DNA from 3 places in the Ruegeria sp. CI1 genome. Region 3 is predicted to be linked to each of the others. Evidence: riboswitches for the same ligand, from Rfam matches in the RefSeq annotation. Region 3 holds a riboswitch; each other region holds the start of a gene.
The links. Region 3 has a riboswitch for cobalamin ahead of ACR0LZ_RS12580 (hypothetical protein). Riboswitches for the same ligand answer to the same signal wherever they lie in the genome.
Positions count from the first base shown of each region.

Region 1: it holds a riboswitch for cobalamin, as region 3 does, so the genes downstream of both, ACR0LZ_RS17860 (DUF1636 family protein) here and ACR0LZ_RS12580 (hypothetical protein) in region 3, are expected to answer to the same signal.
Region 2: it holds a riboswitch for cobalamin, as region 3 does, so the genes downstream of both, ACR0LZ_RS03030 (ABC transporter substrate-binding protein) here and ACR0LZ_RS12580 (hypothetical protein) in region 3, are expected to answer to the same signal.

Region 1 covers NZ_JBQFQP010000016.1:86,053-96,723, forward strand. Annotated here, with positions in the region: gene cobN (cobaltochelatase subunit CobN) at 1-1,155, opposite strand, end outside; gene cobW (cobalamin biosynthesis protein CobW) at 1,171-2,226, opposite strand; gene ACR0LZ_RS17860 (DUF1636 family protein) at 2,230-2,613, opposite strand; cobalamin riboswitch at 2,684-2,890, opposite strand; gene ACR0LZ_RS17865 (LysR family transcriptional regulator) at 2,962-3,846, opposite strand; gene ACR0LZ_RS17870 (NAD(P)-dependent oxidoreductase) at 3,925-4,935, shown strand; gene ACR0LZ_RS17875 (PhoX family protein) at 5,007-6,896, opposite strand; gene ACR0LZ_RS17880 (hypothetical protein) at 7,094-8,737, opposite strand; tRNA gene ACR0LZ_RS17885 (tRNA-Gly) at 9,257-9,330, shown strand; gene ACR0LZ_RS17890 (ABC transporter transmembrane domain-containing protein) at 9,466-10,671, shown strand, end outside.
Region 2 covers NZ_JBQFQP010000002.1:215,880-226,550, forward strand. Annotated here, with positions in the region: gene iadA (beta-aspartyl-peptidase) at 1-549, shown strand, start outside; gene ACR0LZ_RS03015 (cyanophycinase) at 604-1,491, shown strand; gene cphA (cyanophycin synthetase) at 1,515-4,319, shown strand; gene ACR0LZ_RS03025 (Mur ligase family protein) at 4,329-6,065, shown strand; cobalamin riboswitch at 6,108-6,300, shown strand; gene ACR0LZ_RS03030 (ABC transporter substrate-binding protein) at 6,450-7,460, shown strand; gene ACR0LZ_RS03035 (FecCD family ABC transporter permease) at 7,457-8,506, shown strand; partial or broken gene ACR0LZ_RS03040 (ABC transporter ATP-binding protein) at 8,503-9,013, shown strand; gene ACR0LZ_RS03045 (hypothetical protein) at 9,467-9,811, shown strand; gene ACR0LZ_RS03050 (DNA-packaging protein) at 9,720-10,671, shown strand, end outside.
Region 3 covers NZ_JBQFQP010000009.1:148,465-159,135, forward strand. Annotated here, with positions in the region: gene ACR0LZ_RS12565 (TauD/TfdA dioxygenase family protein) at 53-922, opposite strand; gene ACR0LZ_RS12570 (DNA polymerase III subunit gamma/tau) at 1,022-2,788, opposite strand; gene ACR0LZ_RS12575 (protein-tyrosine phosphatase family protein) at 2,957-3,460, shown strand; gene ACR0LZ_RS12580 (hypothetical protein) at 3,499-3,903, opposite strand; cobalamin riboswitch at 3,993-4,198, opposite strand; gene ACR0LZ_RS12585 (TetR/AcrR family transcriptional regulator) at 4,262-4,837, opposite strand; gene ACR0LZ_RS12590 (alpha/beta hydrolase family protein) at 4,921-5,772, shown strand; RNA gene ffs (signal recognition particle sRNA small type) at 5,801-5,899, opposite strand; gene ACR0LZ_RS12600 (hypothetical protein) at 5,939-6,145, opposite strand; gene ACR0LZ_RS12605 (bifunctional 2',3'-cyclic-nucleotide 2'-phosphodiesterase/3'-nucleotidase) at 6,142-7,752, opposite strand; gene nudC (NAD(+) diphosphatase) at 8,031-9,014, shown strand; gene ACR0LZ_RS12615 (SRPBCC family protein) at 9,054-9,521, shown strand; gene ACR0LZ_RS12620 (prephenate dehydratase) at 9,546-10,379, opposite strand; gene ACR0LZ_RS12625 (c-type cytochrome) at 10,500-10,671, shown strand, end outside.

The DNA.
Region 1 (10,671 bases), on a different contig from region 3:
GGTCGATAGCACCAGCACCGGCACTTGTTTTGCCTTGGGTTTCGACGTCAGGCAAAGCCAACCCGACACCCGATCCACCAGCGCCCCGATCCGGTCGGGTTCGGGTGCGTGCATTGCACGTGCGAATTGCAGATGCGCGTCGCGCTGCCCCGGCTCCTTGAACGAGATCACGCTGCCGGTGATGCGGCCATCCACTTCGGGCAGCACCACGTGCATGGCCAGGTCCGCAGGCGACAGACCCCGTTCCGCCTCGTCCCACGCCTTGCGGTTCGAGGTGGCGAGCATGGCCTGAAAAACCGGTACCCCCGCGGCATCCAGAGGCGATGTGCCTCCGCCGCCCTTGCCGGAAAAGGCGGTGGCGTTGACGAGGGCCGCAGGTGTCAGCGAAGCAACCTGCTCTGCCAGCCATTTGGCCGATGCGGGCGCTTTCAGCGACGGTGCAAACAGACCGACGGCATCATATCCGCGGGCTCGGAACGCGCGGATCACGGCGGCGATCGGCGCCGTGTCAGCCGCGCTGAGATAGGCGCGGTAAAACGTGACAAGGATGCGGGGCTTGCCATCTTCGAAGGCGGTCTCTGCCGCGATTACCCCCTGGTCCGGGCACCACGCGCCGCATTCGGGCAGCGCTTTGGACCCCATCACCGGTCCGGCATACAATCCCGTCGCCAGCGCCATCTGTGCCAGCGCGGCCTGGGCCGCCACCTCGCCGCCGGTATCACACAGATGCGCAAGGCGGCGCAGGGTCGAGACCGGCAGGGTGGAATAGTCGTCCAGCCGGGTATCCTCACGCCCGTCCGCTGGCAGAACAGCCAGCGCCAGCCCTTTCGATTGCGCCAGCGCATGAACCTGCTGCAGCCCGTAAGACCAGTACGGCACGCCGCCTATAAGCCGGATCAGGATGCCCTTGGCCCCCTCCAGCGTCTGTTCGACATAGGTATCGACCGACAGCGGATGCTTCAGCGCCGACAGATTTGCCAGCCGCAATGACGGCATCCGCCCCTCGGCTCCGCCGCCGCGATGCCAGCCCGCCGCGAACGCGCCAAGGTCGCTGTCGGAAAAGGACAGCACCACCAGATCGCCCGGGCTCTGGCCCAGATCGGTCGGTGTTTCGGTCTCTTCCAGACCGTGGCTTTCGCGAAAGACGACATGCATTGGCGTCTCGGTCCCTTATTCGGCGGCCTCGGCCACACCTTCGAGAATACCGCGAATTGCGGCTTCGTTGATGTCGTCATGCTCGGCAATCACCACCAGGCGCGAGCGGCGCTCTTCGCCCGGTTTCCAAGCCCGGTCGTATTGGTGGCGAACACGCGCGCCCACAGCCTGCACCAGCAGACGCATCGGTTTGTCGGATACGGCGGCGTACCCTTTGACGCGCAGGATGTTCAATTCGTTTGCCAGACGTTCGATCCGGGCCATCAGGTCGGCGGGATCGGATTGCTCGGGCAACTCGATCACGACGCTTTCGAAATCATCGTGTTCATGATCGTCCGCCCCGTCGTGGTGCGATGGGCGGGCATCCATGTCATCCTCGGCAGCGGCCTCCAGCCCCAGGATAACGCGCACGTCCACGGCCCCTTCGGCGACCTCGACCACCGGCAGCGGGCGCGGGGCCTCGGCAGCGATGATTTCCCTGGCCTTCGCAACGCCGTCGGGTCCGGCCAGGTCGGGCTTGGTCAGCAGGATGATATCGGCGCAGGAAATCTGGTCTTCGAACACCTCTGACAGCGGCGTTTCGTGGTCGATGGACTCGTCCGCCATGCGCTGGGCGTCCACCGCTTCGACGTTCGGCGCGAAGCGACCAGCGGCCACCGCCTCGGCATCGGCCAGCGCAATCACACCGTCCACGGTGATCTTCGACCGGATGTCGGGCCAGTCGAACGCCTTGAGCAACGGTTTCGGCAGCGCCAGACCCGAGGTTTCGATCAGGATGTGATCGGGGCGCGGCTCCAGCGCCATCAGCGCCTCGATGGTGGGGATGAAATCGTCGGCCACGGTGCAGCAGATACAGCCATTGGCAAGCTCCATGATGTTTTCCGCCGGGCAATCCGGAATGGCGCAACTTTTCAGGATCTCGCCATCGACGCCCACATCGCCGAATTCGTTGACCACCACGGCCAACCGCTTGCCCTGTGGGTTCTGCATCAGGTGGCGGATCAGCGTGGTCTTGCCCGAGCCCAGAAAGCCGGTAATCACGGTGACGGGAAGTTTTTCAAGGGTGCTCATGGCTCAGGCTCCAATCGGGGGAATGCGGGCGGCGCAGTTCTTGCGGAAATGTTCGGGGCGGTCGCGCCACTTTACCAGCCCGTCCTCGGTGGCCAGATACTTGGTCGCGCCTTCGACGATGATCGAGACATCGTCTGTTTCGCTCAGGTTCTCATAGACGAAGGTCCAGCGTGACGGCCCGCCACGCAGAACGATCGAACAGCCCTGATCGCAGTTCGACAGACACTCGACCGGTTTCAGCAGAACGCCATCGGGCAGTTCGACCTCGGTCAGCGCCTTGTGCAACAGCGCGCCCGGGCGCTGGGTGTCATCCTCGATGGGCAGACCCCGGCGGCAGGTGGTGCAGACCAGCAGTTCGACTGGTGCAGGCTCGGTCACGTCTCTCATCCCCCCATTCAGGTTTCGGGGAACGGGGTTTCATGCGGGCCACGGCCCGACACCGGAACACCCCGTCCGGTCTGGTCTTCGGGCGCTGGCAGGTCTCCCGGCTTACGGATGTCAGGGCTTGTCCCTGTCGGGTGTCCCGCCTTCCCGGCCTGTCGGCCAGTGGCATTTGGGCACCCTCTCCGGTCACGGTCGCGGGGGCGGCTGCGTTTGACGGTGAACCGCTGACGCATTCCCTTTTCATCTGCTCGCGCAGACACCAACAGCGCGGACATGCGGCAAGGGCAGGGGACTTGTCAAGCGCGGCGTCAGGCTTGTGAACCGTCAGGGTGAAAAAGCGACCCGCCATCGTTAACCAGCGGCATCGCCAGCCAACCTGTCCCGCAGCCATGCCTCGAAAAGGCGTGCTGAACCGGAAACCGATGTCGCCGCGTCGGATCGGATCAGGTAATGCGACTGCCCAAAGGGAATCGGTGGCCCGGCAATTTGCAGCGGTGCGCCCTGGGATATGGCATTGCGCGCAAAACGGCCGAGGATGGTGGCGTAACCCGCCCCTCCCATCACCAGTTGCAACGCCGCGACCGTGGTATCGACGGCGTGCCGGGTTGCCGATGGGTCGTGGTCAAGCCCATGCGCCTCAAGGTAGCGCGCCCAGTTGTCCTCGTAGCCGAGAATGTGGATCAACGGCCCGCTGTGCATCTGCCGGATGGTGGGAACGGGGTCACCGGCACGGCAGACCGGAACGATGGTTTCCTCGCTCAACTTCTCGGCCATGACGCCCGGCCAATCGCCATGTCCCAACCGGATCTCGATATCGACATCTGCAGGGGCGGCGCTGTCATTCCAGATATGCGACACCAGCCGCACAGGAATTTCCGGATATTGCGCGCTGAAATCAGGCAATTCCGCCGCGATCCAATAGGTGGCGGTCGAAATTGCTGCCCGTATTGTCAGGCTTTGGCGGGTGGCCGGGCCAAACAGGCTGTTGGTGCTGAGCGCGATATCCGACAGCGCCCGCCGCACGGTCAGCGCATAGGATTGGCCAAGTTCCGTCAATTCGATCCGACGCGCGGCGCGCAGAAACAGTTTTTCGCCCAAATCCTCTTCCAGCGAGCGGATATGCAGCGACACTGCCGTCTGGGTCAGCCCAAGTTCTTTCGCCGCCGTGGTAAAGTTCAGATGGCGAGCCGCCGCCTCAAACGTTCGCAACCAGGCCGGATTTGGAAGGCGGTCCATTTATCACCAAAATTTTTTGACCATTGCGATCATTATTATTCGTTTCTCTTGCCGGTTTCAAAGCTTCATAGTCACCGCATGAATCGTATACGCGGGCATACGCCCGCCGGGGAGGACAAATCCATGAAAGTTGGTTTCATCGGTCTAGGTAATGTGGGCCACAAACTGTCAGGCTCGCTCTTGCGGAACGGAATTGATCTGACGGTGCATGACCTGAATGAAAATCTGGTCGACATGTTCGTCGAGCGTGGCGCCAAACGCGCGGACGGTCCGGCACAGCTGATGCGCGAATGTGACGCCGTCATCACCTGCCTGCCATCGCCTGCGGCCTCGGACGCGGTGATGCAACAGATGTTGCCCGAAGTGAAGCCGGGCAAGATCTGGATGGAGATGTCGACCACCGACGAGGCCGAGGTCAAAAGGCTCGGCGCCATGGTGATCGAGCGCGGCGGCGCCGCGGTGGACTGCCCGGTTTCGGGCGGCTGCCATCGGGCGGATACCGGCAACATCTCGATTTTCGCGGGCTGCGACCGCGCGACGTTCGAACGTATCCTGCCCTTCCTCACCACGATGGGCCGCCGCATCCTGCACACTGGCGACCTCGGGTCGGCTTCGGTTCTGAAGGTTCTCACCAATTATCTGGCGACAGCAAACCTTGTGACCTGTTGCGAAGCATTGGTTGTTGCCAAGGCTGCGGGCATGGATCTGAACACCGCCTATGAGGCGATGAAAATCTCGTCCGGCACCTCGTTCGTGCATGAAACCGAAAGCCAGGTGATCCTGAACGGTTCGCGCGATATTTCCTTCACAATGGATCTGGTGAAAAAGGACATCGGCCTGTTCCAGGAAGTTGCGGATCGCGCCAACGTGCCGTTGGAGATCAACCCGGTTCTGATCGACATCTTCAACGACGGGATCGCGCGTTTTGGCCCCCGCGAGTTGTCTCCCAACATCATCAAGCGCCTCGAAGTAGCAACGGGCCTCGATATCCGCGCCCCGGGCTTCCCGCCCGAGATGGTCGATGATGAACCCGAAGAGCCCGGTTACGAGGTCATTCCGCAAGGCAAGGAACTGAAGGCCGCCGAATAATTTCAGTCACTCCGAAACAAAACGCCCCCGGAACCGCGTTTCGGGGGCGTTTCCTTTGGATGACGGTCAGGTCAGCCTATGGGTGAGTTGTCGTCGCGCTTGATCGCGACCACCGACGAACGCGGCGTGCCGCCATCGGGCCAGTTGCCGCCGGGATGCTGGATGCCCACGAACATCGTTCGCCGGTCGCTTGACCAGGCAAGGCCCGTGACCTCGCATCCATTCGGACCGGTCATGAACCGCGCGATCTCTCCGGTTACCGGATCACCCACCAGCATCTGGTTGTTGCCCATTCCGGCAAAATCGCCCTCGTTTTTGTCGTCGCCATCGGTTTGAATCCACACCAGCCCGGTCGTATCAAAGGCCATGCCGTCGGGCGAGTTGAACAGGTTGCCGGCGTTCACGTTGGGCGACCCGGCATAGGCATCACTGTGCACCGTCGGGTTGCCCGCCATCACATACAGATCCCATTCGAACGTATCGGCCGCGTGGTCGTCCTGTGCGGGCCGCCAGCGCACGATCTGTCCATAGAGGTTGGTGTCGCGCGGATTGGGGCCATTGGCCGAAGTATCATCGCCACCGGCATTTGGTTTGACGCCCCGATTCTTGTTGTTGGTCAGACAGCAATAGGCCTCGACCGCCACGGGGTTCGCCGCCACCCACTCAGGACGGTCCATCGTGGTGCCGCCCACGATGGACGCGGCCATTCGGGTAAAGACCGCGATCTCGGCGGCATTCATCCCGGTTGTATCCGGCGTCAGGGCCAGCCATTCGCCGGTCTGGTCGTCGTTGAACCTGGCAACAAAAAGCGTTCCGTCATCCAGCAGCCCTTCGGTGGTTCCGCCAGGCCGGTAGGTGCCGTTGGAGACAAAACGATACAGGTACTCGCCCCGCTCGTCATCGCCCATATAGACGACGACGCGACCGTCCGGCGCCACCACGACCTCGGCGTTTTCGTGCTTGAACCGGCCAAGGCCGGTATGCTTGACCGGCGTGCTTTGGGGATTGGCAGGGTCAATCTCGACAATCCATCCCGCGCGGTGCGGCTCGTTGGGGGTTTTCGACGTGTCAAACCGCGGATCGAAAAGCTCGTAGCCGTTCCGGCTTTCCGCCTTGATGCCATAGCGTTCATAGCCGCTTGCGACCTGCGGAGCATACCCGGCCTGCTCGTCAGACGATCCGAAGTATCCGTTGAAGTTTTCTTCACAGGTCAGGTACGTGCCCCACGGCGTCTTGCCTGCGCCACAGTTGTTCATCGTTCCCAGAGACCTGGTTCCGGTCGGGTCGGCCTTGGTCTTCAACAGGTCATGCCCGGCAGCGGGGCCAACGATCTTCATCGGCGTGTTGTGATGGATACGGCGGTTGAACGGGCTGTCCCTGACCACGATCCAACCGTCAGGGCCTTCGGCAATCTCCATCACGGTCACGCCCTGAATGTTCTGCAGCTTCAGAACATCCTGGGCACTGATCGGCTTGCCATCCTGCGCCGCGGGCAGATTGATATCCTCATTCGGGTATTCGTGATTGATGGCGATCAGGTCCCGCCCCTGAAACGAAAAGGTTTCCATCCCGTCGGTGTTCTCACCGAAAATCTTGTCCGAGTTCTCAAGCGGGCCGCCGTCGGTGATGTCATACCCGTCCGCTTCGGAAAACAGCGGGTCGCCCCAGCGCATCAGAACCTTCCAGGAATATCCCTCGGGCACGTGAACGGTTCCGTCGGTCTGTGCCGCAATCGGAGCAAAGGCAAAACGCGACCCCTGAACCGCATGGGCTGCCGTTGGCTTCAACAGCCCGGCGCCCATGGCCGCGGCACCAGACCCAAAGGCCAGTACGCCGCCCAGAAAGCCCCGGCGCGAAATCGCGCTTTCGACGACGCGGTCAAAGTCGTTCTTTTCGGGGCGAGAAAAATTTATCTCGTCCCAGTCGTCAGCAGACAGGTTTTTTGAAACGACTTCTTTCATGGATGCCTCCCAATTAGCGTAATATGTCGGTGAGCCAAGGATGTAGAGAGCGAATATGACAACTCGTTGAACGGGTGTAACAGGCAAGTGACAATTGCTTTGCCGGGCTCCACAGTTTTTTCAGTCGCCCGAAAAAGATACCGCCCCGAACACGGGGCGGCATTTCGGTCATTTCATATCGGAAGGCAGGAAGGCTCCTAGGCCGCTTTGGCTCGACTGCGGCAATAACACGAGGCATGCACCGGCACGGTCGCCCGTGCCGCGGCCTGATCAAGCTGCAGTTTGATATGCTTGGCCTCGGTCAGTTCGCCGCGCCGCACAAGGCATTCGTGCAAGCCGTGCAGGCTCCAGATGTTGCGCGGATGCTGGCAGGCGCGCGCAAGCGTGTCGTCCAGCCCCAGATCGGCACGGTAAACCGCCTCGGCTTCTTCGAACTTCTGGTCTTCCATCAACAGCGCGCCCAACGCATGCCGGGTCGGCTGCATCCAGCCCCACGGCTCGTCATAGACCAGGCTGTCGTCCAGCTTGACCGAGCGGCGCAGGTGCGCCAGCCCGCCTTCGCGGTCCCCGGCCTTGAACGCGATTTCGCCATCCATCATCGCTTCGCCGATCATCAGCACGTCCTCGGCGGTGTTGTTGAACACCAGACGTCCCTCGGGCACCGCCTTGCGTGCCTCTACCGCGCGTTCGCGCTCGGCCTTGGCTTCGTCCGCGCGGCCAAGATTGGCCAGCGCAATGGCCCGCGCCTGATGCATGGCGGCGGTGGTGTAACTGTAAAGCTCACGATCCTCGGGGAAGGGTTCGTCAAGGATGTCCTGCCATTGCCCGAACCGCACCATCACGTGAATCTTCTTGCCATAAAACGATTCGAACAGGTCCGGGAAAAACCGCACCACATTGTCCGGCAACATTCGCATCAACTCTTCGGACGCGGCCAACGCCTTATCCGGCTGTCCAAGAAACATCGCGCCATAAGCTTCGAAATGGACGTTGTGGATGCGGTAGACGGTATAGAAATTCTCACCCCCCGCCATCGCTTCGTATTTTCGATCCACTTGTGCCGCGCGGTGATTGCGCCAGACCACGTTCTGATAGTCACCGCACAGCACGTCGATATGGGTCGCCATATGCACCAGATGCCCGCTGTCGGGCACCAGATCGACCAGCCGGTCGCCATGACGCAGCGCCTTTTCGGGCGTGGGCGACATTTCCATCAGGTGAATGTACATGTGCAGCAGACCGGGGTGGTCCCAGGCGCCTGGCAGGGTGTCAAACGCGGTTTCCAGCGCCGCCAGCGCCTCGACGGTCGAGGCGCCTTCGGCGGGTTCGCCCTTGGCCAGATCCCAAAGCTGCCAGGGGGTCCGGTTCATCAGCGCCTCGGCAAAGATGCAGGCCACGTCGAGATCCTTGTTGTGCGCCGCGTAAACCTTGCGCATCGAATCCGAAAAGGCGTCGTTCCACGGGCCGTAATCCTCGATCTCCGGATCGGTCGGAAACCGGTCTGCCAGCGCTTCGATCAAGGCCGTCTCGACCGGGGAAACCTTGTCACGCGCCGCCATCGCGGCGGCAATCGCCTCATGTGCCCGCTTCAGCGTTGCAACACGCTCGTCCGGCTCGAAGAACTCCCACGGCTTGTTGTAGTTCGGGCCAATCGCATGAGCGACGCCCCAAAAGGCGATGCCGCAGCCGGGGTCAATATCGGCGGCCTTCTGAAAACACTCCGCCGCCGCTTCGTGATTGTACCCATACAGCCAGATCAGCCCCTGATCGAACAATCGCTGTGCTTCGGGTGATGAGGTGGTGATCTTGCGTGAATAGGTTCCCAAGTCAAAATCTGTCATGATATGCGCCCCCACAAAAGGCCAGTCTGCAAACGCGGCCTGTTGGCTGCGCGACCGGCGGATGGGCAAGGATACCACAAAACCGTGATCATTGCCGAAACGCCTGACCAGCCGTCAGAGGAACCCCTCACCGCCGCAGGTCACGCAACGTGTCATTTTCAGTCCAAAACATCCGGTGCAGCGGTCGTAGTGGGATTTGCCCTGAATATCCTTTCTTTTGAAAACCTGACCGGAACCGCTGCAGATCTGACAGGGTGACCGGCCCGAGCCGTGACATCGGTGGCACCGCCGTTTTGCCGGTTTCGGTTCAGGGGTCTTGCGCGGTAACGGCTTGCTCATGGAATTGCCCGCAGATCGACTTGGTGAGAAATCGTAGCTCCTTGGAAACCCATCTGAACACACGAGACCCGTTCTGTCATCTTAAGAGTGCCGCGCAAACCGGATCGAAAGAAGGCACGCGCGCGATGGATTTCCCGCTTGACGATCCCATGGCGGTGACATAATCAGCCAAGACGCTGAGCGGGTATAGCTTAATGGTAAAGCCCCTGCCTTCCAAGCAGGCTATGTCGGTTCGATTCCGTCTACCCGCTCCAACTCAGCCCATCTTTCCAGTTCGCTGCGGCAAAAACGGTCTTTGCATCGAGGATTCGCCCCCTTTGCCTTGACCCCATGCGGCGCTGCGGCCATGAAGCATGCGATTATGACGGACAAGACGACAAGGGCCTGACATGGCAAGGAACCGCGCGGCAAAATCGGCAGCAACCCCGGCACCCGGCGCCAGCGAAGAGCGGGCCGTCTCGAAAAAACTGGGCGTTCTGGCATCGCTCTGGCCGTTCATGAAGCCCTACAAGTTGCTGATGTTCGGTGCGACCGTGGCGCTTGTCGTCACCGCAAGCATGACATTGACGCTGCCATTGGCCGTACGGCGGGTCGTCGATCATTTCCGGATCGAAGACGGCGAATTGCTGGACCAGTATTTTCTGGCCGCGCTGGGAATCGCCGCGATTCTCGCGGTGGGCACCGGGGTCAGATACATGCTTGTCACCCGGCTGGGTGAGCGCGTCGTCGCCGACATCCGCAAGGCCGTTTTCGACCGGGTGATCGGGATGAGCCCCGAATTCTTCGAACGGATCATGACGGGCGAGGTGCTCAGCCGGATCACCACCGACACGACATTGATCCAGTCGGTTCTGGGGTCTTCCGTCTCCATCGCCCTGCGCAACATGCTGATGTTCCTGGGCGGTCTGGTGCTGATGCTGCTGACCTCGGCCAAGCTGACGGCGATGGTTCTGCTGCTGATCCCGGTCGTGGTGGTGCCGATCCTCGTTCTGGGCCGCCGCCTGCGCGGCATAAGCCGCGAAAACCAGGACTGGATCGCCGCCTCGTCGGGCAATGCCGGCGAGGCGCTGGGCGCAGTCCAGACGGTACAGGCCTTCACGCATGAAACCGCCAGCCGCAAACAGTTCTCGGACCTGACCGAAACCTCTTACTCGGTGTCGCTGCGCCGAATTCATACCAGAGCCGTGTTGACGGTCATCGTGATCTTTCTGGTCTTCACCGGCATCGTCGGCGTCCTTTGGATGGGTGCGAACGACGTGCGCGCCGGGATCATGACCGAAGGCACGCTGATCCAGTTCGTGATCTATTCGGTGATCATGGCCGGATCGGTCGGCGCGCTGTCCGAAATCTGGAGCGAGCTGCAACGCGCCGCCGGCGCGACGGAACGCCTTGTCGAACTGTTGAACGCGCAGGATGCCGTCACCGACCCTGCAAACCCGGTTTCGCTGACGCAACCTGTCAAAGGCGCCATCGGTTTTGACAATGTCAGCTTCCGCTATCCGTCACGACCCGAGGTGGCGGCGCTCGACGAGATGACCCTTGCCGTCAATCCCGGGGAAACCGTGGCCTTCGTCGGCCCATCCGGGGCTGGCAAG
Region 2 (10,671 bases), on a different contig from region 3:
CTGGAACAGGCGATTGCCACGTCCGAAATCCCTGCGCGGGTGTTCAACCCGACCCATGTCAACCGCAACAAACCGCTGTTCGAGCAGGCCGTGGCGCTGGCCCGGCATGGCTGTTACATTGATGCCACCGCCTTTCCCGATGATCATGTCGAGCCCGGAATTTCGGCTGCGGAGGCTTTTGTGCGGTTTCGCGACGCGGGCGGTCGGATGGAGCGGTTCTCCATCAGCTCGGATGGCGGCGGATGCCTGCCTGCCTTTGACCGCGAAGGGAACCTGACCCGTTTTGGCATCGGCCTGTCGGATACCTTGCCGGAAACGCTGGCCGCGCTGGTGGGAATGGGGGTGCCGCTGGCCGAGGCGCTGGCGCCGTTCACCTCGAATGTCGCCGATTTGCTGAAACTGCGCCGCAAGGGACGGTTGGGCGTGCATATGGACGCTGATCTGGTGGTTCTTGACGAAAACCTTGGGGTGCGGCATGTGATGGCACGGGGGGAATGGCATGTCCGCAACGGCCAGATAGCCCGGCGCGGCATGTATGAACAGGTATAAGCGTCCGCGCGGCTCTGGCGGCTGCCCGCTTCAGGACTGGAAGGTTTTTTCGACATGTGCCCAGCACCCGTTGCTGCAGACACCCCGCGCGGGTTCATCATCCCCATCGGTGGCGGCGAAGACCGCGTGAAGGAAATGCAGATCCACCGCAGGTTCGTGGAGATGTCGGGTGGACCGAAGGCGGATATCGTGGTGATCCCCACCGCCTCGATGCTGGAAGAGACGGGGCCGGATTACAACCGCATCTTTTCCGAGCTTGGCGCGGGCAAGGTCGAGTTCCTGCCGATCTCGCGCCGGGCCGATTGCGACAACCCGGATTTTGCCGGGATGCTGGACCGGGCGACCGGGATTTTCATGACCGGCGGCAACCAGTTGCGGCTGTCGGCGATTCTGGGCGGCACGCTGGTGGCGCAGAAGATCCGGCGGCGGAATGCGGCGGGGGTGCCTGTTGCGGGCACCTCGGCGGGGGCATCCATCATGTCGGAACACATGGTCGCCGGAGGCAGTAGCAACGCGGCCCCCGCGCAGGGCAATATCACGCTGGCGCCGGGAATGGGGCTGACCAACGCCGTCATCATCGATCAGCATTTCACCCAGCGCAACCGGCTGGGGCGGTTGCTAACCGCCTCATCCTTCAACCCTTTTCTGATCGGATTGGGTATTGACGAGGACACGGCGGCCTTCATCGGACCCGACAACGTGCTGGAAGTGGTGGGCAGCGGATCGGTCACGGTGGTCGATGCCAGCCATCTCACCCATTCGTCAATGTGGGATGCGCGCGCCGGGGAGGCGCTGAGCCTGCTTGGACTTCGGCTTGACGTTCTGGGCGAAGGGTGCCGTTATGACCTGACGGCTCGTCAGGCGTTTCCGCCGGATGAGCATCTGGCGTTCTGCACCCTGCCGGAAGTGTCCGGGGATAAGGCCGCCGCCGGGGGGGAATAAAAATCTGATAAACGGGGAGCCTCATGAAAATCATCTCGACCAATGTCTTTGTGGGCCCGAATGTCTGGGCGAGTTTTCCGGTCATTCGGCATGTCATTGATCTGGGAATATTGGAAGAGTGGCCATCGGCCCGTATCGGGCCTGCGTTTATCGACGCCCTGATTGCGGCGCTGCCCGGCCTGGCCGAGCACGGCTGTTCCTATCGCGAACCCGGCGGGTTCATCCGCCGCCTGCGCGAGGATGAGGGCACCTGGCTGGGCCATGTGCTGGAGCATTGCGCCATCGAGGTGCAGAACGTGGCGGGCTCGGACGTGACCTTTGGCCGGACTCGCGGCACCGGTCAGCCGGGCCAGTACAACATGGTCTATGAATACCGCCAGCGCGACGTGGGGCTGGCCGCCGGAAAGCTGGCGATGCGGTTGTTGATGCATCTGCTGCCGCAGGAGCTGAAAGAGCAGCTGGAGTACGATTTCGATCCCGAGTTCGATTGGGACGACGAGTTGCGCAGCTTTGTCCTGCGGGCGCAGCGCAAGGAATTCGGCCCCTCGACCGGATCATTGGTCAGGGCGGCGGAGGAGCGCGACATTCCCTGGATCCGCCTGAACGAAGGCTCGCTGGTGCAGTTCGGGCATGGCAAGTTCCAGAAACGCATTCAGGCCACCATCACCTCGGAAACCAAGCATATCGCGGTGGAGATTTCCTGTGACAAGGAAGACACCCACAACCTGCTGAACGATCTGGGCCTGCCGGTGCCGCAACAGCGCATGGTCTATGCCGCGCGCGAGGCGGCCAAGGCGGCGGCGCGGATCGGGTTTCCGGTGGTGGTCAAGCCGCTGGATGCCAATCACGGGCGCGGCGTGTCGATCAACCTGAATTCGGAATCCGAGGTCGAGACCGCCTTTGCCGAGGCCAAGGAGCATTCGCGCAGCCGCGCCATTCTGGTCGAAAGCTTCATCACCGGGTTCGATCACCGGATGCTGGTGGTCAACAACAAGCTGGTTGCGGTGGCCAAGCGGGTGCCGGGCCATGTGGTGGGCGACGGCAAGCACACGATTGCCGAGCTGGTCGACATCGTGAACCTGGACCCGCGCCGGGGCATCGGGCACGAGAAGGTGCTGACCATGCTGGAGATCGACACTCAGGCCAGGCGCCTGATGGAGAATGCGGGCGTGACCGAAGAAACGGTGCTGCCCGAGGGCGAGATTTTCTATCTGCGCTCGACGGCGAATCTGTCGACCGGCGGCACCGCCATCGACCTGACGGATGTGGTGCATCCCGACAATCGCGACATGGCCGAGCGCGCGATCATGGCGGTGGGGCTGGATGTGGGCGGCGTCGATTTCCTGATCGACGATATCACCAAATCCTACAAGAAGATCGGCGGCGCGATCGTCGAGGTGAACGCGGCGCCCGGTTTCCGCATGCACGTGGCCCCGTCCGAGGGCCAGCCGCGCGACGTTGCGGGACGGGTGATCGACATGCTGTTCCCGGCCAGCCAGCAGACCCGCATCCCGATTGCCGCGATCACCGGAACCAACGGCAAGACCACGACGTCGCGGATGCTGGCCCATATCATGAAGGCCAGCGGCAAGATTGTCGGGATGACTTCGACGGACGGCGTTTATGTGGATGGCAAGCTGAGCGTCAAGGGTGACATGACGGGGCCGAAATCGGCGCAGATCGTGCTGCGCGATCCGATGGTGGATTTCGCGGTGATGGAGACAGCGCGCGGCGGGCTTGTCCGGTCGGGTTTGGGCTATCAGCGCTCGAATGTGGCGGCGTGTCTCAACGTTTCGGCCGACCATCTGGGGCTGGGCGGCATCGACACGGTCGAGCAGTTGGCGGTGGTCAAGCGCGTGGTGGTGGAAAGCGCCACCGACACGGCGGTGCTGAATGCCGATGACATCAACTGTCTGAAAATGGCCGATTATGCGCCGGCCAAGACCATTTTTTACGTGACGACCAATCCGGGCCACAGCCTGGTGAAGGAGCATATTCAGGCGGGCGGCAAGGCCATCGTGCTGGAACAGGGCATGAATGGCGACATGTTGACCATCTATGACAACGGGCTGCATATCCCGATCCTGTGGTCGCATCTGATTCCGGCAGCACTTGAGGGCAAGGCGATCTTCAACGTGCAGAACGCCATGTTCGCGGCAGCCATGGCCTATAGTTTCGGGGTCGATCTGGACAATATTCGGCACGGGTTGCGCACCTTCGACACCAGCTATTTCCAGGCACCGGGGCGGATGAACGTGTTTGACGAGCATCCCTTCAAGGTGATCCTGGACTATGCGCACAACCCGGCGGCGCTGGCGGCGATGAGCGCGATGTCCGACCGGATGGATGTCAAGGGCAGGCGGCTGTGCGTCGTCTCGATGCCCGGTGACCGGCGTGATCAGGACGTGGCGGACGCGGCGAAGGCGCTGGCGGGGCATTTCGATCATTTCATCTGCAAGGCCGATGACAACCGCCGCGGGCGCGGCCATGACGAAATCCCGCAGATGCTGAAATCGGGCCTGATGTCGGGCGGAGTTGCCGAGGAGGCGATCAGCGTCATTCCCGACGAGGTCGAGGCGATCAACGCGGCGCTGGACATGGCGGCACCAGGCGACGTGCTGGTGATCTTTGGTGATGACACGGCGCGGTGCTGGAAGCAGATCATCTATTTCAATTCGGATGAGGATGCCGAGTCTGCCGAGGCGAGTGCGGCGGCGCCTGCCCCCGTTCCCGGCGCGTTCGAGGAGCTGTTTGACAGCGATCAGGCGCTGATCCGGGATGAACGCGGCGTGCGGCTGCCGCGGGATGTTGGTGAGGACTCCGACTGAGGGGGCGACATGGACAGGATAGAGGCGCTTGAAACCGCGCTGACCATCACCTGCGCGCAAAGCGATCTGTTTCGTGTGGATGACGCGCGCCGACTGACCGGGCCGGGCCTGATGTGGGACAGTCCGGGGGCGGTTGTCGATGTGTTTTTCGACGGTGATCTGGCGCAGCGTGTCACCGGCTTGTGGCAGGTGCATGCGCGCCGCGTGCTGGATGCGCTGGGCTGGCAGGATGAGGCGCTGGCGTGGCGGGCGTTCACCGGCGGCGTGAACCTGGCGATTTCCGCGCCGATGGATCAGCTGTATTCGGCGGTTTTTGCGGCCCAGACCGCCTGGCATTTCTGCGCGGCGGAGTTGACGGGGGCGGCCTCGGGAAATTTCGAGGCGATGGTTGCCGACCTCAGGGGCGTCATGGAGCGTGAGGCCAACCCGGCCCTGATCGCGCTGATCAAGGCGGCGGAGAAGCACGGCGTCGATATCCTGTGCGACGATGACGAGATCTCGCTGGGTCACGGCGCGGGCAGCCGGACATGGGCCTGGGATGCGTTGCCCTCGCCCGACGCGGTGGATTGGGGCGCGTTGCACAACATTCCCGTCGCTTTCATCACCGGCACCAACGGCAAGACCACGACGACCCGTCTGCTGGAGGCGATTGCCCGTGCGTCGGGCCGGGTGGCGGGGCTGACCTCGACCGAGTTCGTGCGGGTGGGGGACGATATCCTGGACCGGGGCGACTATTCCGGGCCGGGCGGTGCACGGATGCTGTTGCGGGACCGTCGGCTTGAGATCGCCTGTCTTGAGGTGGCGCGCGGCGGCATCCTGCGCCGGGGGCTGCCGACCCGCGCGGCCTCGGCCGCGGTGGTGACGAATGTGGCCAACGATCATCTGGGCCAGTACGGCGTCAACACGGTGCCGGAACTGGCGCAGGCGAAGTTTGCCGTGCGCCGCGCCCTGAAGAAGGGCGGTGTTCTGGTCCTGAACGCGGATGATCCCTTTGTGCGGGACGAGGCGGAAACCACGCCGGGTGTGATCTGGTGGTTCTCGCTGGACCCGGAAAACGATCTGATCCGCCGCGCCCGCGAGCGGGGAGAGTGCTGTTCGTTCCTGCGTGGAGAAGAGATCGTGTTCTTCGATGGGCAGGCCGAGCAGGTCATTCAATCGGTTCGCGATGTGCCGCTGACCATGGGGGGTGCGGCGCGCTATAACATCCTGAACGCGATGGCGGCGCTGTGCCTTGCGCGTGCGATGGAGATCCCGGTTGAGGCCATTCGCGCCGGGCTGGCCGGGTTCAGGCCCGATGCCCGTGACAATCCGGGCCGGTGCAACGAGTTCGCCTTTAACGGCGCGCGGGTGTTTGTCGATTTTGCCCACAATCCACATTCGATTGCGGCCGTGTGCGAGGCGCTGGGCGGGCTGTCGGCAAAGCGGCGCTTCATCGTGCTGAGCCATGCGGGCGATCGGTCGGACCAGGATATCCGGGAGGTCACCAGAACGGCGCTGGGGTTTCAACCGGATGTGGTGGTCGCTGCCGAGTTGGAAGGGTATCTGCGGGGGCGTGAGCTGGGCGAGATTCCGGCACTGATCCGGCAGACCGCCACGGAATGCGGGCTGCGGGAGGATCAGGTTCTGCGCGCGGCCTCGCCGGTCGAGGCCAGCAGGATGATCCTGGATCGGGTCGAGCCCGGTGATCTGGCGCTGTTGCTGGTTCTGTCAGAGCGCGATGCGGTGCTGAACCTTTTGCAGAGCTAGCCCGGGCGCGCGCAGAATTTTCTTGCCGCACCGTAAGGATTGCACTAAGCGCGCGGTACCGGTCCCGAAAGGGCTAAGAGGGAATCCGAGGTGCCGCGCGGCATCAACCGGAACTGCCCCCGCAACTGTAGGCGGCGAGCGCTGTCCGTTCGTGTCACTGGGCCTTTCAGGTCTGGGAAGACAGGACAGGCGACGACCCGTCAGTCAGGAGACCTGCCGGTAAAAACCGAAACACACCGGACGGGGTTGTCCGGGGAGGTTGCCAAAGGATCCTGCCGGGGGCCGTGCGCCGCCCTGCACCGACAGAAGGCGAAATGCGACTGTCGCTTTGGTCAATGCCCTTTCACCCGTTCTCCGGTCATTGACATATGGAGATCGATCATCATGGTTTTGCGTACCGGCCTTGTGGGCCTTTCCCTGTCTCTGTCGGCGGCAAGTGTGGCCGCCAGCGAAGATTTTCCGCTGACCATCGAAAACTGCGGCCATTCGGTGACGTTCGAGGCGCCAGTGGCGTCGGCGGTCACGGTCGGTCAGGCCGCGACCGAGGTGCTTTATGCGCTGGGGCTGGGCGAGCAGGTTCTGGGAACCTCGGTCTGGTTCAACGAGGTTCTGCCTGAATTTGCCGAGGTGAACGCCAAGGTGGAGCGTCTGGCCGACAACGACCCCAGCTTTGAAAGCGTGGTTGCCAGGCGGCCCGGTCTGGTGGCGGCGCAATATGAATGGCATGTCGGCCCCGAAGGCATCGTTGCCACGCGAGAACAGTTTCACGAACTGGGCATTCCGACCTATGTGATGCCTGCCGATTGCGTCGGCAAGGACAACTCGGTCGGCAGTGACGGGACGCGGATCGAGATGTTCTCGACCGATACGCTGTATCAGGGGATCGAGGAACTGGCCGCTGTCTTTGGGGCGTCCGAGAAGGGTGCGGAACTGGTGGCGGACTACAGGGCGCGCGAGGCCGCAGCCATTGCCAGGGCGAAGGCGGTGGAACTTGACGACGTGTCCGCCGTGTTCTGGTTCTCGTCCCCGGAGATGGAAAGCGATCCGTTCGTGGCCGGGCAGAAAGGCGCGCCGGGATATATGATGAACGCGCTGGGCATCCGCAACGTCATCGAAACGGATGAGGAATGGCCGACGGTGGGCTGGGAAACCATTGCCAAGGCCAATCCGACTGTCATCGTGATCGCCAAGATGGACCGTCGCCGCTTTGCCGCCGATGACTATGAGAAAAAGCTGGAGTTTCTGCGCAACGACCCGGTGGCCAGCCGGATGGATGCGGTCAGGAACGACCGCATCGTCATCATGGACGCGCAGGCCATGGACGCCACCATACGCGCAATTCCGGCGCTGGAGGATCTGGCCGAGGAGTTGAGCAGCGGCGGTAACAGCCAGTGAGCGAGATCGCCGCAATCGCCCGGCACGTACTGGGGGCCGTGTGCCTTGCCGTGCCGGTGCTGGTTGCGGCGGTTCTGGCGGGCGCGATGATCGGGGAAACCGCGCTTGCGCCCGAGCTCGTGTTTTCAGTGCTGGCCAACAAGCTGGCCGGGGCGGGTCTGGCCGTCGATCCGATCGATCAGGGGATCGTGTGGAGTTACCGGTTGCCACGGGCGCTGGTCGCCGCGGCCTGCGGCGCGGGACTGGCCGTGGCGGGTGTGGTGCTGCAGGCGCTGCTGCGCAACGCGCTGGCCGATCCGTATATTCTGGGCATCTCTGCCGGGGCCTCGACCGGGGCGGTGGCGGTGACCATCGCCGGATTGGGCGGCGGCGCGTTGTCGCTGTCCTTTGGCGCGTTCAACGGTGCGCTGCTGGCTTTTGGGTTCGTTGCCATCCTGGCCCGTGCGGCGGGTGCGGGTGGCGGACGGGCGGCAACGGCGCAGATCGTTCTGGCGGGGATTGCGGGATCGCAGCTGTTCAACGCGATGACGGCCTTCATCATCGCCAAATCCGCAAATGCCGATCAGGCGCGCGGAATCATGTTCTGGCTGATGGGCAACCTGAGCGGGGTGCGCTGGCCGGATGTGTATCTTGCGATACCTGTGGCTTTTGCCGGCTGGCTGATCTGCCGTTTTCACGCCCGCGCGCTGGATGCCTTTACCTTTGGTTCGGATTCCGCGGCGTCACTGGGCATACCCGTCCGGCGGGTTCAGGCGGTGCTGATCCTTGCCACCGCGCTGACGACGGCGGTCATGGTATCGATCGTGGGGTCCATCGGCTTTGTCGGGCTGGTGATCCCGCATGCCGCGCGATTTCTGGTGGGGCCGGGGCATCGCCGCCTGATCCCGACCGCCGCCCTGATCGGTGCCGTGTTCCTGATTGGAGCGGATATCGTGTCGCGCATCATCATCCCCGGTCAGGTCCTGCCCATCGGGGTGGTGACTGCGTTGATAGGTGCGCCAGCCTTTGCCGTCATTCTGGTGCGCGGACAAAGGAGCGCGCGATGAGGATCGAGGCCCGAGACCTGAGTTACGCCGTGCGCGGCAAGCGCCTGTTGTCAGGTGTGTCCTTTGACGTGGACCCCGGTGAGACGCTGGCGCTGGTCGGTCCCAACGGGTCGGGCAAGTCGACCCTGATGCGCCTGCTGGCGGGATTGGTGCGCCCGAGTTCGGGGCAGGTCGAGTTGGCCGGTGATCCCCTGTCGGCGCTTGGGCGGCGGCAGATCGCCCGGCGTGTCGCCATTGTCGAGCAACAGGCCGACACGACCGAGCGGGTGAGTGCGCGGTCGGTGGTGGAGCTGGGCCGCACGCCGTGGTTGTCGGCGCTGCGGCCTTGGCAGGCGGAAGACACGTGGCAGGTCGACAAGGCGCTGCGGACCGTGGACATGGCCGGGATGGCGCACAGGGAGTGGGCAACCCTGTCGGGTGGAGAGCGCCAGCGGCTGCATATTGCCCGCGCGCTGGCGCAGCAGCCGGGGCTGCTGCTGCTGGATGAGCCGACCAACCATCTGGACATTCACCACCAGCTGTCGATCCTGAGCTGTGTCCGCGCGCTTAAAGTGACGACAGTGATGGCGCTGCACGATCTGAACCAGGCGATGACCTGTGACAGGGTGGCGGTACTGTCCGGGGGGCGGCTGGTCGCCTTTGGCGCGCCCGCCGAAGCGCTGTCCCTGGAGACGGTTTCCGAGGTTTTCGGGGTGCGGGCGAGATGGAGCCACAATGGCGAGGGGACGGAGAGGTTCCTGTCCTATCATTTGCCGTGACCGGGGCTGCCGTTAGTGTTTCCTTAACCCGCGTCGTACGCAACCCGTTGCAGCTGTTGCGAAAACTCTTGACTCTGCGACCTTTCTCTCGTATAGGTTGTGTCATGCTAGAAGAAGTGGGCGGCGGCCTCCGGATCTGATCCGGTGGCCGTTTTTCGTTTCTCTCGTGCGGAACAACTCACGCATGAGGTCAGACGCACATATGACGATGATTACCCCGGAAGAGAGGATCGCCCGGACGGCTGATTTGTTGCAGTCGCTCGAAACGTCCATTCGCGGTCTGCGGCAAGCGGCGGAAGACCTGCGCAAGCAGATCGTCACCGGGGAGGAAGCAGATCTTGCTGGCACAGCCAAGCAGCTTGGTCAGGTCGACGGCCTGATCCGGAACTGTCAGAAAGTGGAGACGAGTTTTGTCGAACACCATCACAGACAACAAGGAATTGCCCAGGGGGGCTATGCGCTCGACCTTGAGCAGGCCCGATCTGAGATCGGGTGCAGGCTGGCTCGCCTCCGCCGATGCTGCGGTGCGGGAGAGGTTTCTGAGTGAGATCGGGGAGGGAGGGCTGTGTGCCCTCCCTTTCCTGTTCGAGTTCTGGGCGATGCCGCATCAGTTGCCGCCCGAGGGGGATTGGCGCACATGGGTCATCATGGGCGGGCGCGGCGCGGGCAAGACGCGGGCCGGGGCCGAGTGGGTTCGCTCGATGGTCGAGGGGGCCAAGCCGCTGGACAAGGGCGTGGCGCGGCGTGTGGCGCTGGTGGGCGAGACCCGGGATCAGGTGCGCGAAGTGATGATTTTCGGCGATAGCGGGATCTTGCAGTGTTCACCGCCGGATCGTCGGCCCGCTTGGAAAGCGTCGGAGCGCAAGCTGGTCTGGCCCAACGGGGCCGAGGCGCAGGTATTTTCGGCGCATGATCCGGACAGTTTGCGGGGGCCGCAGTTCGATGCCGCCTGGGTGGACGAGCTGGCCAAGTGGCCGAAGCCGAGCGAGACCTGGGACATGTTGCAATTTGCGTTGCGGCTGGGGGATCAGCCCCAGGCCTGTGTGACCACGACGCCGCGGAACGTGAAGGTTTTGAAGGATTTGCTGGCGGCACCGTCCACGGTGGTGACCCATGCGCCGACCGAGGCGAACCGGGCCAACCTGGCAGCATCGTTTCTGGAAGAAGTGCGGGCGCGCTATGCGGGGACGCGGCTGGGGCGGCAGGAGCTGGACGGGGTGCTGCTGGCCGATGCCGAGGGCGCGCTGTGGACCGGATCGATGCTGGAGGCGGCGCGAGTGGAGCGTGTGCCGGATCTGGATCGGATTGTTGTGGCGCTGGACCCGGCGGTGAGTGGCGGGGTGGATGCGGATGCCTGCGGGATCGTGGTGGTCGGTGCACGGCTGCAGGGGGCGCCCGAGGACTGGC
Region 3 (10,671 bases):
CGGTTGGGCCGGGCATCGTGGAGGCATCCCCGTGCGACGTGGGTGAGACAGGTCAGATCACACGGACATCATCTAGCCCGTCTTTAGACGTGACTGAGCAGCAGATCGAGCGAAGGGATCGAGGATGTTCATAGTCCCATGGACGACCTCGATGCACTGTTGCCCGTTCATCCCAAATCAGCACATCACCCACCGACCACTGATGGGAATACACGTATTCGGGGCGTGTGCAAAACGTCATCGCCTCTGCTAGTATTTCCTGGCTTTCTCCATGGCCCAACCCCTCGATGGCAAAAGCGTGCGAGGCAATGAACAAGGCCTCATCGCCGGTTGTTGGATTGGGCCAGATCGCGCGCCACGGGCGATCGGGCCAGCGGGTCATTCGAGACAATGCGGCGAGTTCGGAAGAGATCTGGGCGCGGGAGTGAGACAACCGATGCCATATGATCGCATTTTTTAGTTTCGATTTAAGGGTTTCAGGCATGTCCGCCCACGCTGCCCGCGTCGAGGCAATTTCTGTCTCTCCACCCGAAGGGGGAACAACACGCGCAGTCAGAATGTTGACCAGCGCAGGAGTGGGCAAGAAAGTGCTGTCCGTGTGCCAGAGCATATTGGCTTGCAGGTCAAGCAGCCGCAGATCATCGCGCGACCGTAGTCCATCGGAAGTCTGGTTGGAAAGCTCCGAAACTTGGAATTCGACATCGCGTCCCGCCGCCATCGCCTCACGGTTTTCGAGCGGGCCGAACAACTCGCCCAACCGAATGTGATCGGCATCCGTCAGGGATTGGTTGCGGAACAAAAGCGCGGAATGAGTTTCGAACATTTGCCGGATTCGCGGGTAATGCGATTCCGCAGTCACGTCGCGCAGATCAACGTCGTGAATAATTAATCCGAAACGGGAGTGCAGAGGGTCAGTTCGCATGCCAGGCTCCTGTCAGACAACTCCCGGAACCGTGTGAGATTGCAATCGACCCTTCAAGCGTATTTGCGACATTTGTAGCGGCACGCGTCTGCAAGGTCACTATTCTTCTTCGAACGGATCCCATTCGTCTTCGACTTCGGGAAGTGCCTCGGCTTCGACCAGCGCTGCTCGTTGTTCGGGGGTTGTGATGCGGGTGATGCTGGCCTTGGGGAACTGTGCGATCACGGCCTGCACCAACGGATGCGCACTGGCTTCATTTTTCAGGGCGATCTCGACGGCATCGCGAATTTCCGAAATCGTCTGTGCCTCGCCATTCGAGACGATCGAAACAGCCCAACGATTGCCCGTCCAGCGTTGCAGGCTTGCGCCCAGCCTCTGGGCCAGATCGTTGGGCGCTTTGTCGGACGGGGTAAACTCAATACGCCCCGGTTGATAAGCAACAAGGCGAATCCCGTCCTCAACATCGACCAGCAACTTGCCGTCACGATTGGAGCGGATCAGTTCGACCACGTGTTCGAATGTTGGGTATCGCCCCAAAGCGGCTTGCAGGTCCTGCGCGAGGGCTGCAACTGGCGCACCGCTGTTGTGACGCCGAGCGGACTGGTTGCCTGGCGCATAAGATGCTGTTGACTGTGCGGTCGACGTACTCCCGCCTGACAAGGGAACTCCTCCACCCGGGCCGTTCGGTGCCGGTGGCGCAGGCGCATCCTGCAGTCGCTTGATCAGTTCTTCCGGGCTGGGTAGATCGGCGACATGAGTCAGACGAATGATCGCCATCTCGGCGGCCATCATGGAATTAGGCGCACCAGAAACTTCCTCCAGCGCCTTCAGCAGCATCTGCCACATCCGCGTCAAAACGCGCATAGGCAGCGCCTGTGCCATTTGTATCCCTCGCGCGCGTTCGTCGGGCGAAACGGTCGGGTCTTCTGCTGCATCAGGCGTGATTTTGACAACAGAAACCCAATGGGTGATCTCGGCCAGATCTCGCAACACTGCCAATGGATCGGCGCCTTCGGCATATTGCGCACCCAGTTCGGTCAATGCCCCCGCCGCATCGCCCCGCAGGATCATGTCCATCAGGTCCAGAACCCGACCCCGGTCCGCCAGCCCCAACATTGCACGTACCTGATCCGCAGAGGTCTCCCCGGCGCCATGCGAGATCGCCTGATCCAGAAGCGAGGTCGCATCCCGGGCCGAACCTTCAGCTGCGCGGGTGATCAGAGCCAGTGCGTCGCCAGCGATCTGAGCTCCCTCCGATTCGGCGATCATGCGTAGCAGGCCGATCATATCTTCGGGTTCGATCCGACGCAGATCAAAGCGCTGGCAACGAGACAGAACTGTGACCGGAACCTTGCGAATTTCAGTTGTCGCGAAAATGAATTTCACGTGCGCCGGAGGTTCTTCAAGCGTCTTCAGCAGCGCGTTGAACGCGCTGGTCGACAACATGTGAACCTCGTCGATAATGTAAATCTTATACCGCGCGCTGGCAGCGCGGTAGCGGACGCTGTCGATGATCTCGCGAATGTCGCCAACACCGGTCCGGCTTGCTGCATCCATCTCCATCACGTCTACATGACGGCCTTCCATGATCGCAACGCAATGCTCGCACTGACCGCAAGGTTCAGTTGTCGGCTTTCCGTTTCCATCCGGCCCGATGCAGTTCATGCCCTTGGCGATGATCCGTGCGGTAGTGGTTTTACCCGTCCCGCGAATGCCGGTCATGATAAAAGCCTGCGCAATCCGGTCTGCTTCAAAGGCGTTTCTTAGTGTCCGCACCATCGAATCCTGGCCGACCAGATCGGCAAAGGTTTCGGGGCGATATTTTCGGGCAAGAACCTGATAGGGTGCGGGTGCGGTGTCGGTCATGTCTGCTCTGCCGGATTCGTCTTAAAACCGCAGCGTAGTGTGCCGCGATGCCCGCGTCCACAGCAGCAGGTCCGATTTTGGTTTGGATTGCTTGCAAGCCGGGGTAAAACACTCAGGCATCCATTGGAGAATGCAGATTTCAGCGTGTTGGTTGTGTGGGAGCTAATCGTGTCACAACTGGTGATATTTGGGCTGCAGGTGGGCGGAGGCACATTGGCTATCTGCCAGATGCCGGGTCGGAGCGGAGACTATCCTTCTGACCTCGACACCATTGCCGACTGGAAACCGGGCCTAGTGATTTCGATGACGACAGAGGTCGAAATGATCCAAGACGGCGCGCGCAGTTTCGGCTTGGATATTCAGGCGCGCGCCTGCCGATGGGTCCATTTGCCGATCGAAGATTTTGGTATTCCGCCCAGTCATGTCCAGGCGAAATGGGCCGAGACCAGTGCGTCTGCGCGGCAGGCACTTGCTGGCGGTGGTCGGATTTTGATCCACTGTCGTGGCGGTTGCGGAAGATCGGGAATGGCTGCGCTGAGGTTGATGGTCGAATGTGGTGAAAGACCTTCGGATGCGCTGAAACGGCTACGCGCCATTCGCCCCTGCGCCGTCGAAACCGAACCCCAAATGGATTGGGCGCTGAAAGGGCAGATGGTGGCAGACCGGCCCTGAGGCCGGACTGAGGGTTATGTTTTTGCGTTGGCGGTCTTTCAAAGTGGCGCGTGGCAGGCGGTTTCTGCCGCCTGATTGCCCTGCGGAACTGCTTCGAGGAACGCGCAGGGCATCTGCTTGATCCAACCCGAGGGAAAAACGGTCCGAGAAGAGTTCAATAGAGCGTCTTCAATCTGGTTCAGGCGTTCGCTATCCGCCTCGTCATTCACACCGCAGAATACTCGAATGCGAGAATGATCGGCGCGGAATCTGGCATCGCACCCAGTGGCACAATGTTCAAGTGCGCAGCTTCCGTCGATCTCGAAGTCATCTGCAGTCAATGGCTTTGCCGCAGATATCGCCTGTGCCAGTTTTTTACCCATTTGCGCCAATGCCGGGCAGGGTTTACCGGTTTTCTGGCACACTGTTGCCGTGAACAGGTGCTTGTCGGATTTCCAAATCATGTCGCGCCCTCCGCGCTGGTGACGAGGACAACGGACGGGAAGGACAGCAATCAGCTATCGGACCCTGTCCCGGACACCCCGCCCGAGTTCGAGTTTCAGTTCCGATGGCAGGTCTCCTGACTTGCGGGTCGCTGCTTTGCCGACCTTCCCGGCCCTTGGACCAGTGGCATTTCGGCTTCGCTCGCCGCCTACAGTTGCGGGGGCAGTCGCGGAATTGGTTCTGGAAGAACCGTACCGTGTTCCCTTTTCATTCCGACCGTGAACGCGGCCGGAAACCATCGCCTAATCGCTAGCGGGCGCACAATTCTGGGTCAAGACGAATCCTGCGGTTCAAGCACCTTTGTCGCGCCGGGCGGGTTTACTGAATTTGTTTAGACGTCGACATCTTGCTCAAGCGGCAAGGCACGTTTCTTAGGGTCTCCGAAGATCGCCTTGCCCGGGCCAACTGCCACCCGCCCTGGAGCAGTATGAACACAGTATCTGCCGCGAATTCTGGCTCGGCCACTCCAAGTCGCCTTGCGTGATGTGCGACTTCGGTTATCCAACCCTCGTACAAGTGATAGGCATGGTTGCGGAATATATTGTTGTCCGGCCCTTCGAACAAAGTAGCGGAAATCGGGCAGGTATCCCACTGACCTGATTTGTCGAAAAGTTTCGCTATCTTGTTGCAAAGAGTTGTGGCCCCGGACTGGAAATCTTCCGCAGGCTCAAATGACGCGGCAATAAGACCAAGCATCGCATCGGACGCCCAAGTAGCGGCCGCAAGCGCCAGATCGGCCTTTCCATTCGGGAAATGGTGATACAGCGATCCTTTGGGTGCGTCAGCCACGGAAAGAACTTCGTTCAGCCCGACCCCGTGATAGCCCGACCTCTGGAAAAGGTCGGCCGCAGCCCGAATCAGGCGCTCTTTTGTTGGCAAAGGACGTTCAGTCATTTGCGTGGATTATTGACAGCACTGGACCAATTGGTCCAGAGATCAGGACTAGACCGACCGGTCTAGGGGGCGCGGAGTTAAATATGCAGGACCAGGTGTCAGCTGAAGACCTTCTTATTCACTCGGGCGACTACCAACTGTCTGCCCGCCTCTTTCATGCGAAAGAAAAGCCAGAAGTTACGGTCGTGCTCAATGGGGCGACCGGTGTTCCGAGGGACTACTACAGACATTTCGCATCGTGGCTGGCCTTAGAACGCGGAATTGCTTGTCTGACGTACGATTACCGGGATTTCGGCCACTCTTTGACCGGCAACCTAAAGAAATCCAAGTCATCCATGACCGATTGGGCATTGGTCGACATGCCCGCGGCTCGGACGGAAATGCGTCGTCGGTTCCCAAATTCAAAGCTTTGGGTCATCGGGCATTCGATTGGCGGGATGCTCGGTCCTTTGCAGCCTGGCATCGAAGAAATCGACAGAATGATCTGTGTCTGTTCAGGGCTGGTACAACATCGCGATCACCCTTGGCCTTATCAAGCGCTCGCCAGAATGTTTTGGTTCGGGCATGTTCCGCTGCTGGTTAAGAGTTTGGGGTATTTGCCTGGGCGTCTTGTTGGGTTCGGAGCAGATCTACCTGCTCCGGTCTATTGGCAATGGCGAAAATGGTGCACATCCGCAAAAAGCTATCTGCCGGATGCCGGAACGACCTTACCGAAACCCGACTGGGAAAGAAGTGGCGCATCTGTGGATATGATTGCGTTTTCGGACGATCAGGTGATCCCGCCCAAATGCGTTTGGCGATTGGCCGAACTTTATGGGCAAGATGCGCGACGGCGTGAATTGACGCCTCAGGATTTTGGAGTGAAGCAAATTGGCCATCTGGGCGCGTTTGCGCGTAAGAATGCCGTTGTGTGGCCCGCACTCATCGCCGATTAGGTTGGTCTACGCTAGATGATTAGTGGGAAAGTGAGAGGTTGGACATCGACCCAAGCGGGACTCGTTGTGGCTGCTTCCTTCCGGACCTGACCAGGTTGGCGAGGCGCTCGCCCGCGCCAACCTCTCGTTGCTCGATATAGGCAAGATGACTGGCGATGACAACCCGTCACAAGGATAGGCGTAGCCGCAGGAAACCTTCGGGATCGATGCCCAGAACAACCGGGTGGTATCCTGAAAGGTCATCCAGATAGCGCAAGGCATCGGGACCGGTCTGCAGAACGACCGAGGTCTTGCGCGTCTTGACGAAACGCCACGGATGCGGAGTCGCTTGCAGCGGATCAGATGGAAGACTCCCCTCAACATAGTCCTTCAAGATGTGCTGAATGCGTAGGCGAGGAATACTGATGATTTTAGCGTTCTCCAAAGCTGAAAAATGCCCCCCCCATTGGCGCGATAGTTATTCAGTGCCACGACGAAAAGCTGCTGATCCCCGATGGGATCTCCCTTCCAAGTGAGGTTTCCAATGCGTCGGTTGCCTGTTTCAACCAGACTGCCATCCGCATGAAACCGAGGCGGGCAAGTCAGATCTATAGTGTATTCAACACCATGGATAACATCGAAATTATGGCCTGCTCGAAGAGGGTTGATCAACGGGGTATCTTGGCTATTTTCAGTGACCTGGTTAAACAGACATGCTGACATTTCTAGCCAATCGCGCAATTCTGCGCCGTTAACGACAACAGCGCGCAATTCGTTGGGAAAGACGTGAAGGTCGGCAATGTGACGCATCGAAACTTCACCAGCGGGAACCTCCGTATAGAAACGCGGCCCGGAACGCCCGCCGAATTTCGTGGGTGTGACCGCTGACAATGTCGGTAGTGATCCTTCAGGCAAACCGGCAAGAAAGGGACGCAGTGCAGCTGCTTGAGCTGCGGCGACAAGCGAAAGCCCCTTATCCGGTGCACAAAAGGAAAAATAGCTATGCATCGATTGGCTGACATGTCCGACGGGCTGTTTCATCCGCTTTAGTGTTTCGGCATGTCCACATTCGAATATTCGTGCCAACTTGGGATCTTCTTCGACGGTCGATTGGGCACAACCATCGTTGCCTCTGTTGCAGATCGGGCGAAGTTCGACAGAATGCCCTGCAATTTTCCAACTGTTGGCCTCATGGGCAAACGCCAGATCGATCACGCCCAAATGCGATCCTGACGATCCCGGCATGACGACAGGTTTGCCATGAACTAGGCCCTTGTCGCCTACAACATGTGCTAATCCATCATGGTCGGCTCCGGGGATAGTCAGATGCGTGTGGCCTGCAACTATTGCATCGAGGCCTTCGATCGACGCCAGCGGAACTACTGCATTCTCCATTTGTGCTTCCACAACAGCTCCAGCTAGACCCGAATGTGCCAGTGCAATAACCAGCTCACATCCTTTATCCTTCAAGTCGCTAACGGCTGTAGCAGCAGTCTCCAGAATGTCAGTCGAAGTCACCCTGCCTGCAAGCTGGTGTGCCTCCCAATCCGTGGTTTGTGGCGGCAGAACCGAAAAGACACCGACAGTCAAAGTGCAGGTTTCAGACCCGACCGCAAATCGCTGACGAATGATAGCCGATGCCTCCCACGGTTGATTACCCTCAACGCAATGTAGATTGCTACATATGGCAGGACATGGCGCGTGAGCCAGAATACCGCTCAGGCAGTCTAAGCCAAAGTTGAAGTCATGATTGCCAAGCCCGATCGCATCATATCCCAAATGCTTGAACGCAAGCATCAGCGGGTGGGCGACGTCGTTCTGATCGGCGGCAAAATCGCCATAAGGCGTGCCTTGCATGGAGTCACCATTGTCGAATAGCAAGACGCGCGCACCCATTTGTTCGGCCTCCGCTCGGGCTGCCTTGATCAGGCTCGCGGTTCGTGTCAGCCCGACAGAGGGTTCCGGTCGATCCGAGTAATAGTCATATCCCATAAGATTCATGTGCAGATCCGAGGTCGCAAGAATTCTCAGGCGAACTGGCGGCAATGTGCTGGGACTGATCTGTGCCTCTGAGTTCAATGAATGTCCTGCCGTCGGAAATGGAGTGTTTGTTGTCTACATGACCCTTGCTTCTTAACAGTTTGAAAAAACGGCAAATTGAAGCGGGATTTGAGAAAAGTTTGTGGTTTCGTCGCGTGTAATCATTTCCTCTCTGATTGGCAGGGCCATTGCGTTGATCGAACAACCGTGGCAGCCCTTTGAAAAACAAAGGACAAAGAATGAAACGGGCAGAGCAGGTCACTTTTGGCGGATCGGGATTGAATCGCAGCGCCCACATTCGCGGCGACAACAACGCTTTGGCGCATGCAAAGGGTCATCCCGAAGCACTCTGCCTGCTGCTTTGGCGCGGAAAGATCCTCGTTCAGGGTGAACGGTTGGATCGATTGGCGACAGTCACGATGTCTCACAGGCTGATCCAATCCGAACCGGGAGATATCATGGAGTCCCCCGTTTTCCTCGGTTTATCCGAAGCAGGCGCACCGGTATTTGCCACGGACATCACCAGTTGGCAGGCCGAAGACCATGATCTTTCCGGCGTCGGCGCCTTTGTCGACCGAAGCGAGCAGCAGCATCCGGATTTACCCACCGGTTATGTATTTGCAGAGTTGCGTCGGGTCATGACGCGCCTCAACCCCCGTGACGCCGAACTGGCGGCGACGGCCAAGGCAGTCATTGGCTGGCACGAAACCCACGGCTTCTGCGCCCGTTGCGGTGCCAGAAGCGAGGTGTCTCAGGCGGGATGGCAGCGAAGTTGCCCTGGGTGCGGCGGCCAGCATTTCCCACGCACGGATCCTGTAGTCATAATGTTGATTACGCACGGGGATGCCGTGTTGATGGGCAGGTCGCCAGGTTGGCCTGAAGGGATGTACTCCTTGCTGGCAGGATTTGTTGAGCCTGGCGAGACTCTGGAATCGGCCGTGCGTCGCGAGGTTTTCGAAGAGGCAGGCGTTACGGTCGGGCGGGTTCAATATCTGGCCAGTCAGCCCTGGCCGTTTCCTGCATCTTTGATGTTCGGCTGCTCGGGCGAGGCCCTTTCACGGGATTTAAACATTGATCCGGTTGAAATCGAAGATGCGCTTTGGATCGGAAAGGCTGAGATGATGCAGGCTTTCGCGGGTGAACATCCAACCCTTCTGCCCGCACGCAAAGGCGCGATTGCGCATTTTTTGTTGGAGAACTGGCTTGCGGACACGCTGGATTAAGTTGAAACACGGAACCCAGATCAGATTTCGAGGGGCGAAATGAAATTCACTGAAAAGGAAGATATCGAGGCACCTATTGAAGAGGTGTTCCGGATGGTTTCCGATTACGACCGGTTCGAACGCCTCGCGATCCGACGCGGGATCGAAGTGAAGCGAAAACTTGCGGCAGGGCCTGTATCTGAAGGGTTGGCATGGGATACCGTGTTTCAGATGCGCGGAAAGGCCCGTCACGTGCAGATCGTCCTCGGAAAATTTCAAGAGCCGACACTGATGCGCTTTGAGGCGTCCGGCAAGGGAATGAACGGACATACCCAAGTTGAGCTCGTGGCTCTGTCGCCGGTGCGGACAAGGATATTGGTCGAGATCGAATTTGTGGCAACAACGCTGCCCGCACGACTGTTGCTACAATCGCTCAAGCTTGGGAAGTCGCGTCTGAAACGGCAGTTCCACCTTCGGCTGGCAGAGTTTGCAAGCAGCTTGGAGCAACGACATTCGCAATCGGGGTGACGCCGGCGATGCCCGATTGTCAGCCTAACTTCGGGGCCGCGCAGCTGGGTAGACACCCAGAATTTCCACGTTTGTTGTAAAATGGTTCAGCTCGTCCATAGCCAGTTGGACATTCCGATCCTCCGGATGTCCGACGATATCGGCATAGAACTGCGTTGCTGTGAATGACCCGTCGACCATATAGCTTTCCAGCTTGACCATGTTCACCCCGTTGGTGGCGAAACCACCCATGGCTTTGTACAGCGCCGCGGGAATGTTGCGCACCTGAAAAACGAAGCTGGTGATCATACCGTGCTCGCCCCTGCGTGATTCGTCGATCGTGCGGGACATGACAAGGAATCGGGTGGTGTTGTCGCCATGATCCTCGATATGTCGAGCCAGAACATTCAGCCCATAGATTTCGCCAGCCAGTTCACTCGCCAGTGCCGCATGGCTTTTGTCACCGCGTTCCGCAACCTCACGTGCGGCGCGGGCATTGTCGGGGCTGACTCGCCCGCGGATGTTGTGCTCGCGAAGGAACCCCTGACACTGTGGTAACAACACGAGGTGCGAATGCGCCTCGGCAACATCTTCCAGACTAGCACCTGGTACACCCAAAAGATTGATATGCACGCGCACGAACGCCTCGTCGATGATATGCAATCCACTATGCGGAAGCAGTCGGTGAATGTCGGCCACGCGCCCATAAGTCGAGTTCTCTACCGGCAGCATCGCGAGTTCCGCCTCGCCCGACCGAACCGCCTCGATCACATCTTCGAACGTGCGGCAGGGAAGGGCGTCCATGTCGGGCCGCGCGTTCCGGCAGGCCTCGTGACTATAGGCGCCGGGCTCTCCCTGAAAGGCAATTCGGTTGGTCATTTGGTCGTTTCCATGCAACAAGTTCGTTATTTGGGCGTTTAGTCGCGGTGTCTATACCTTGCCTCTTGCAAGGGGAAGCCTTAGACACCCGCGCAGACAGTTGAAATGGACTCGCGAGCAATGTTCGACACGATGACAGTTACCAAGGCCGCTGCAGGCCTGTTTGGCGCCTTTCTGGCGCTTCTTCTGGCCAAATGGGCGGCCGAGGTTCTTTATCATGTAGATGGTCACGGCGAGGCCGCCTATATCATCGAAACCGAAGAGCCGACCGAAGAAGTCAGTGAAGCTGAGG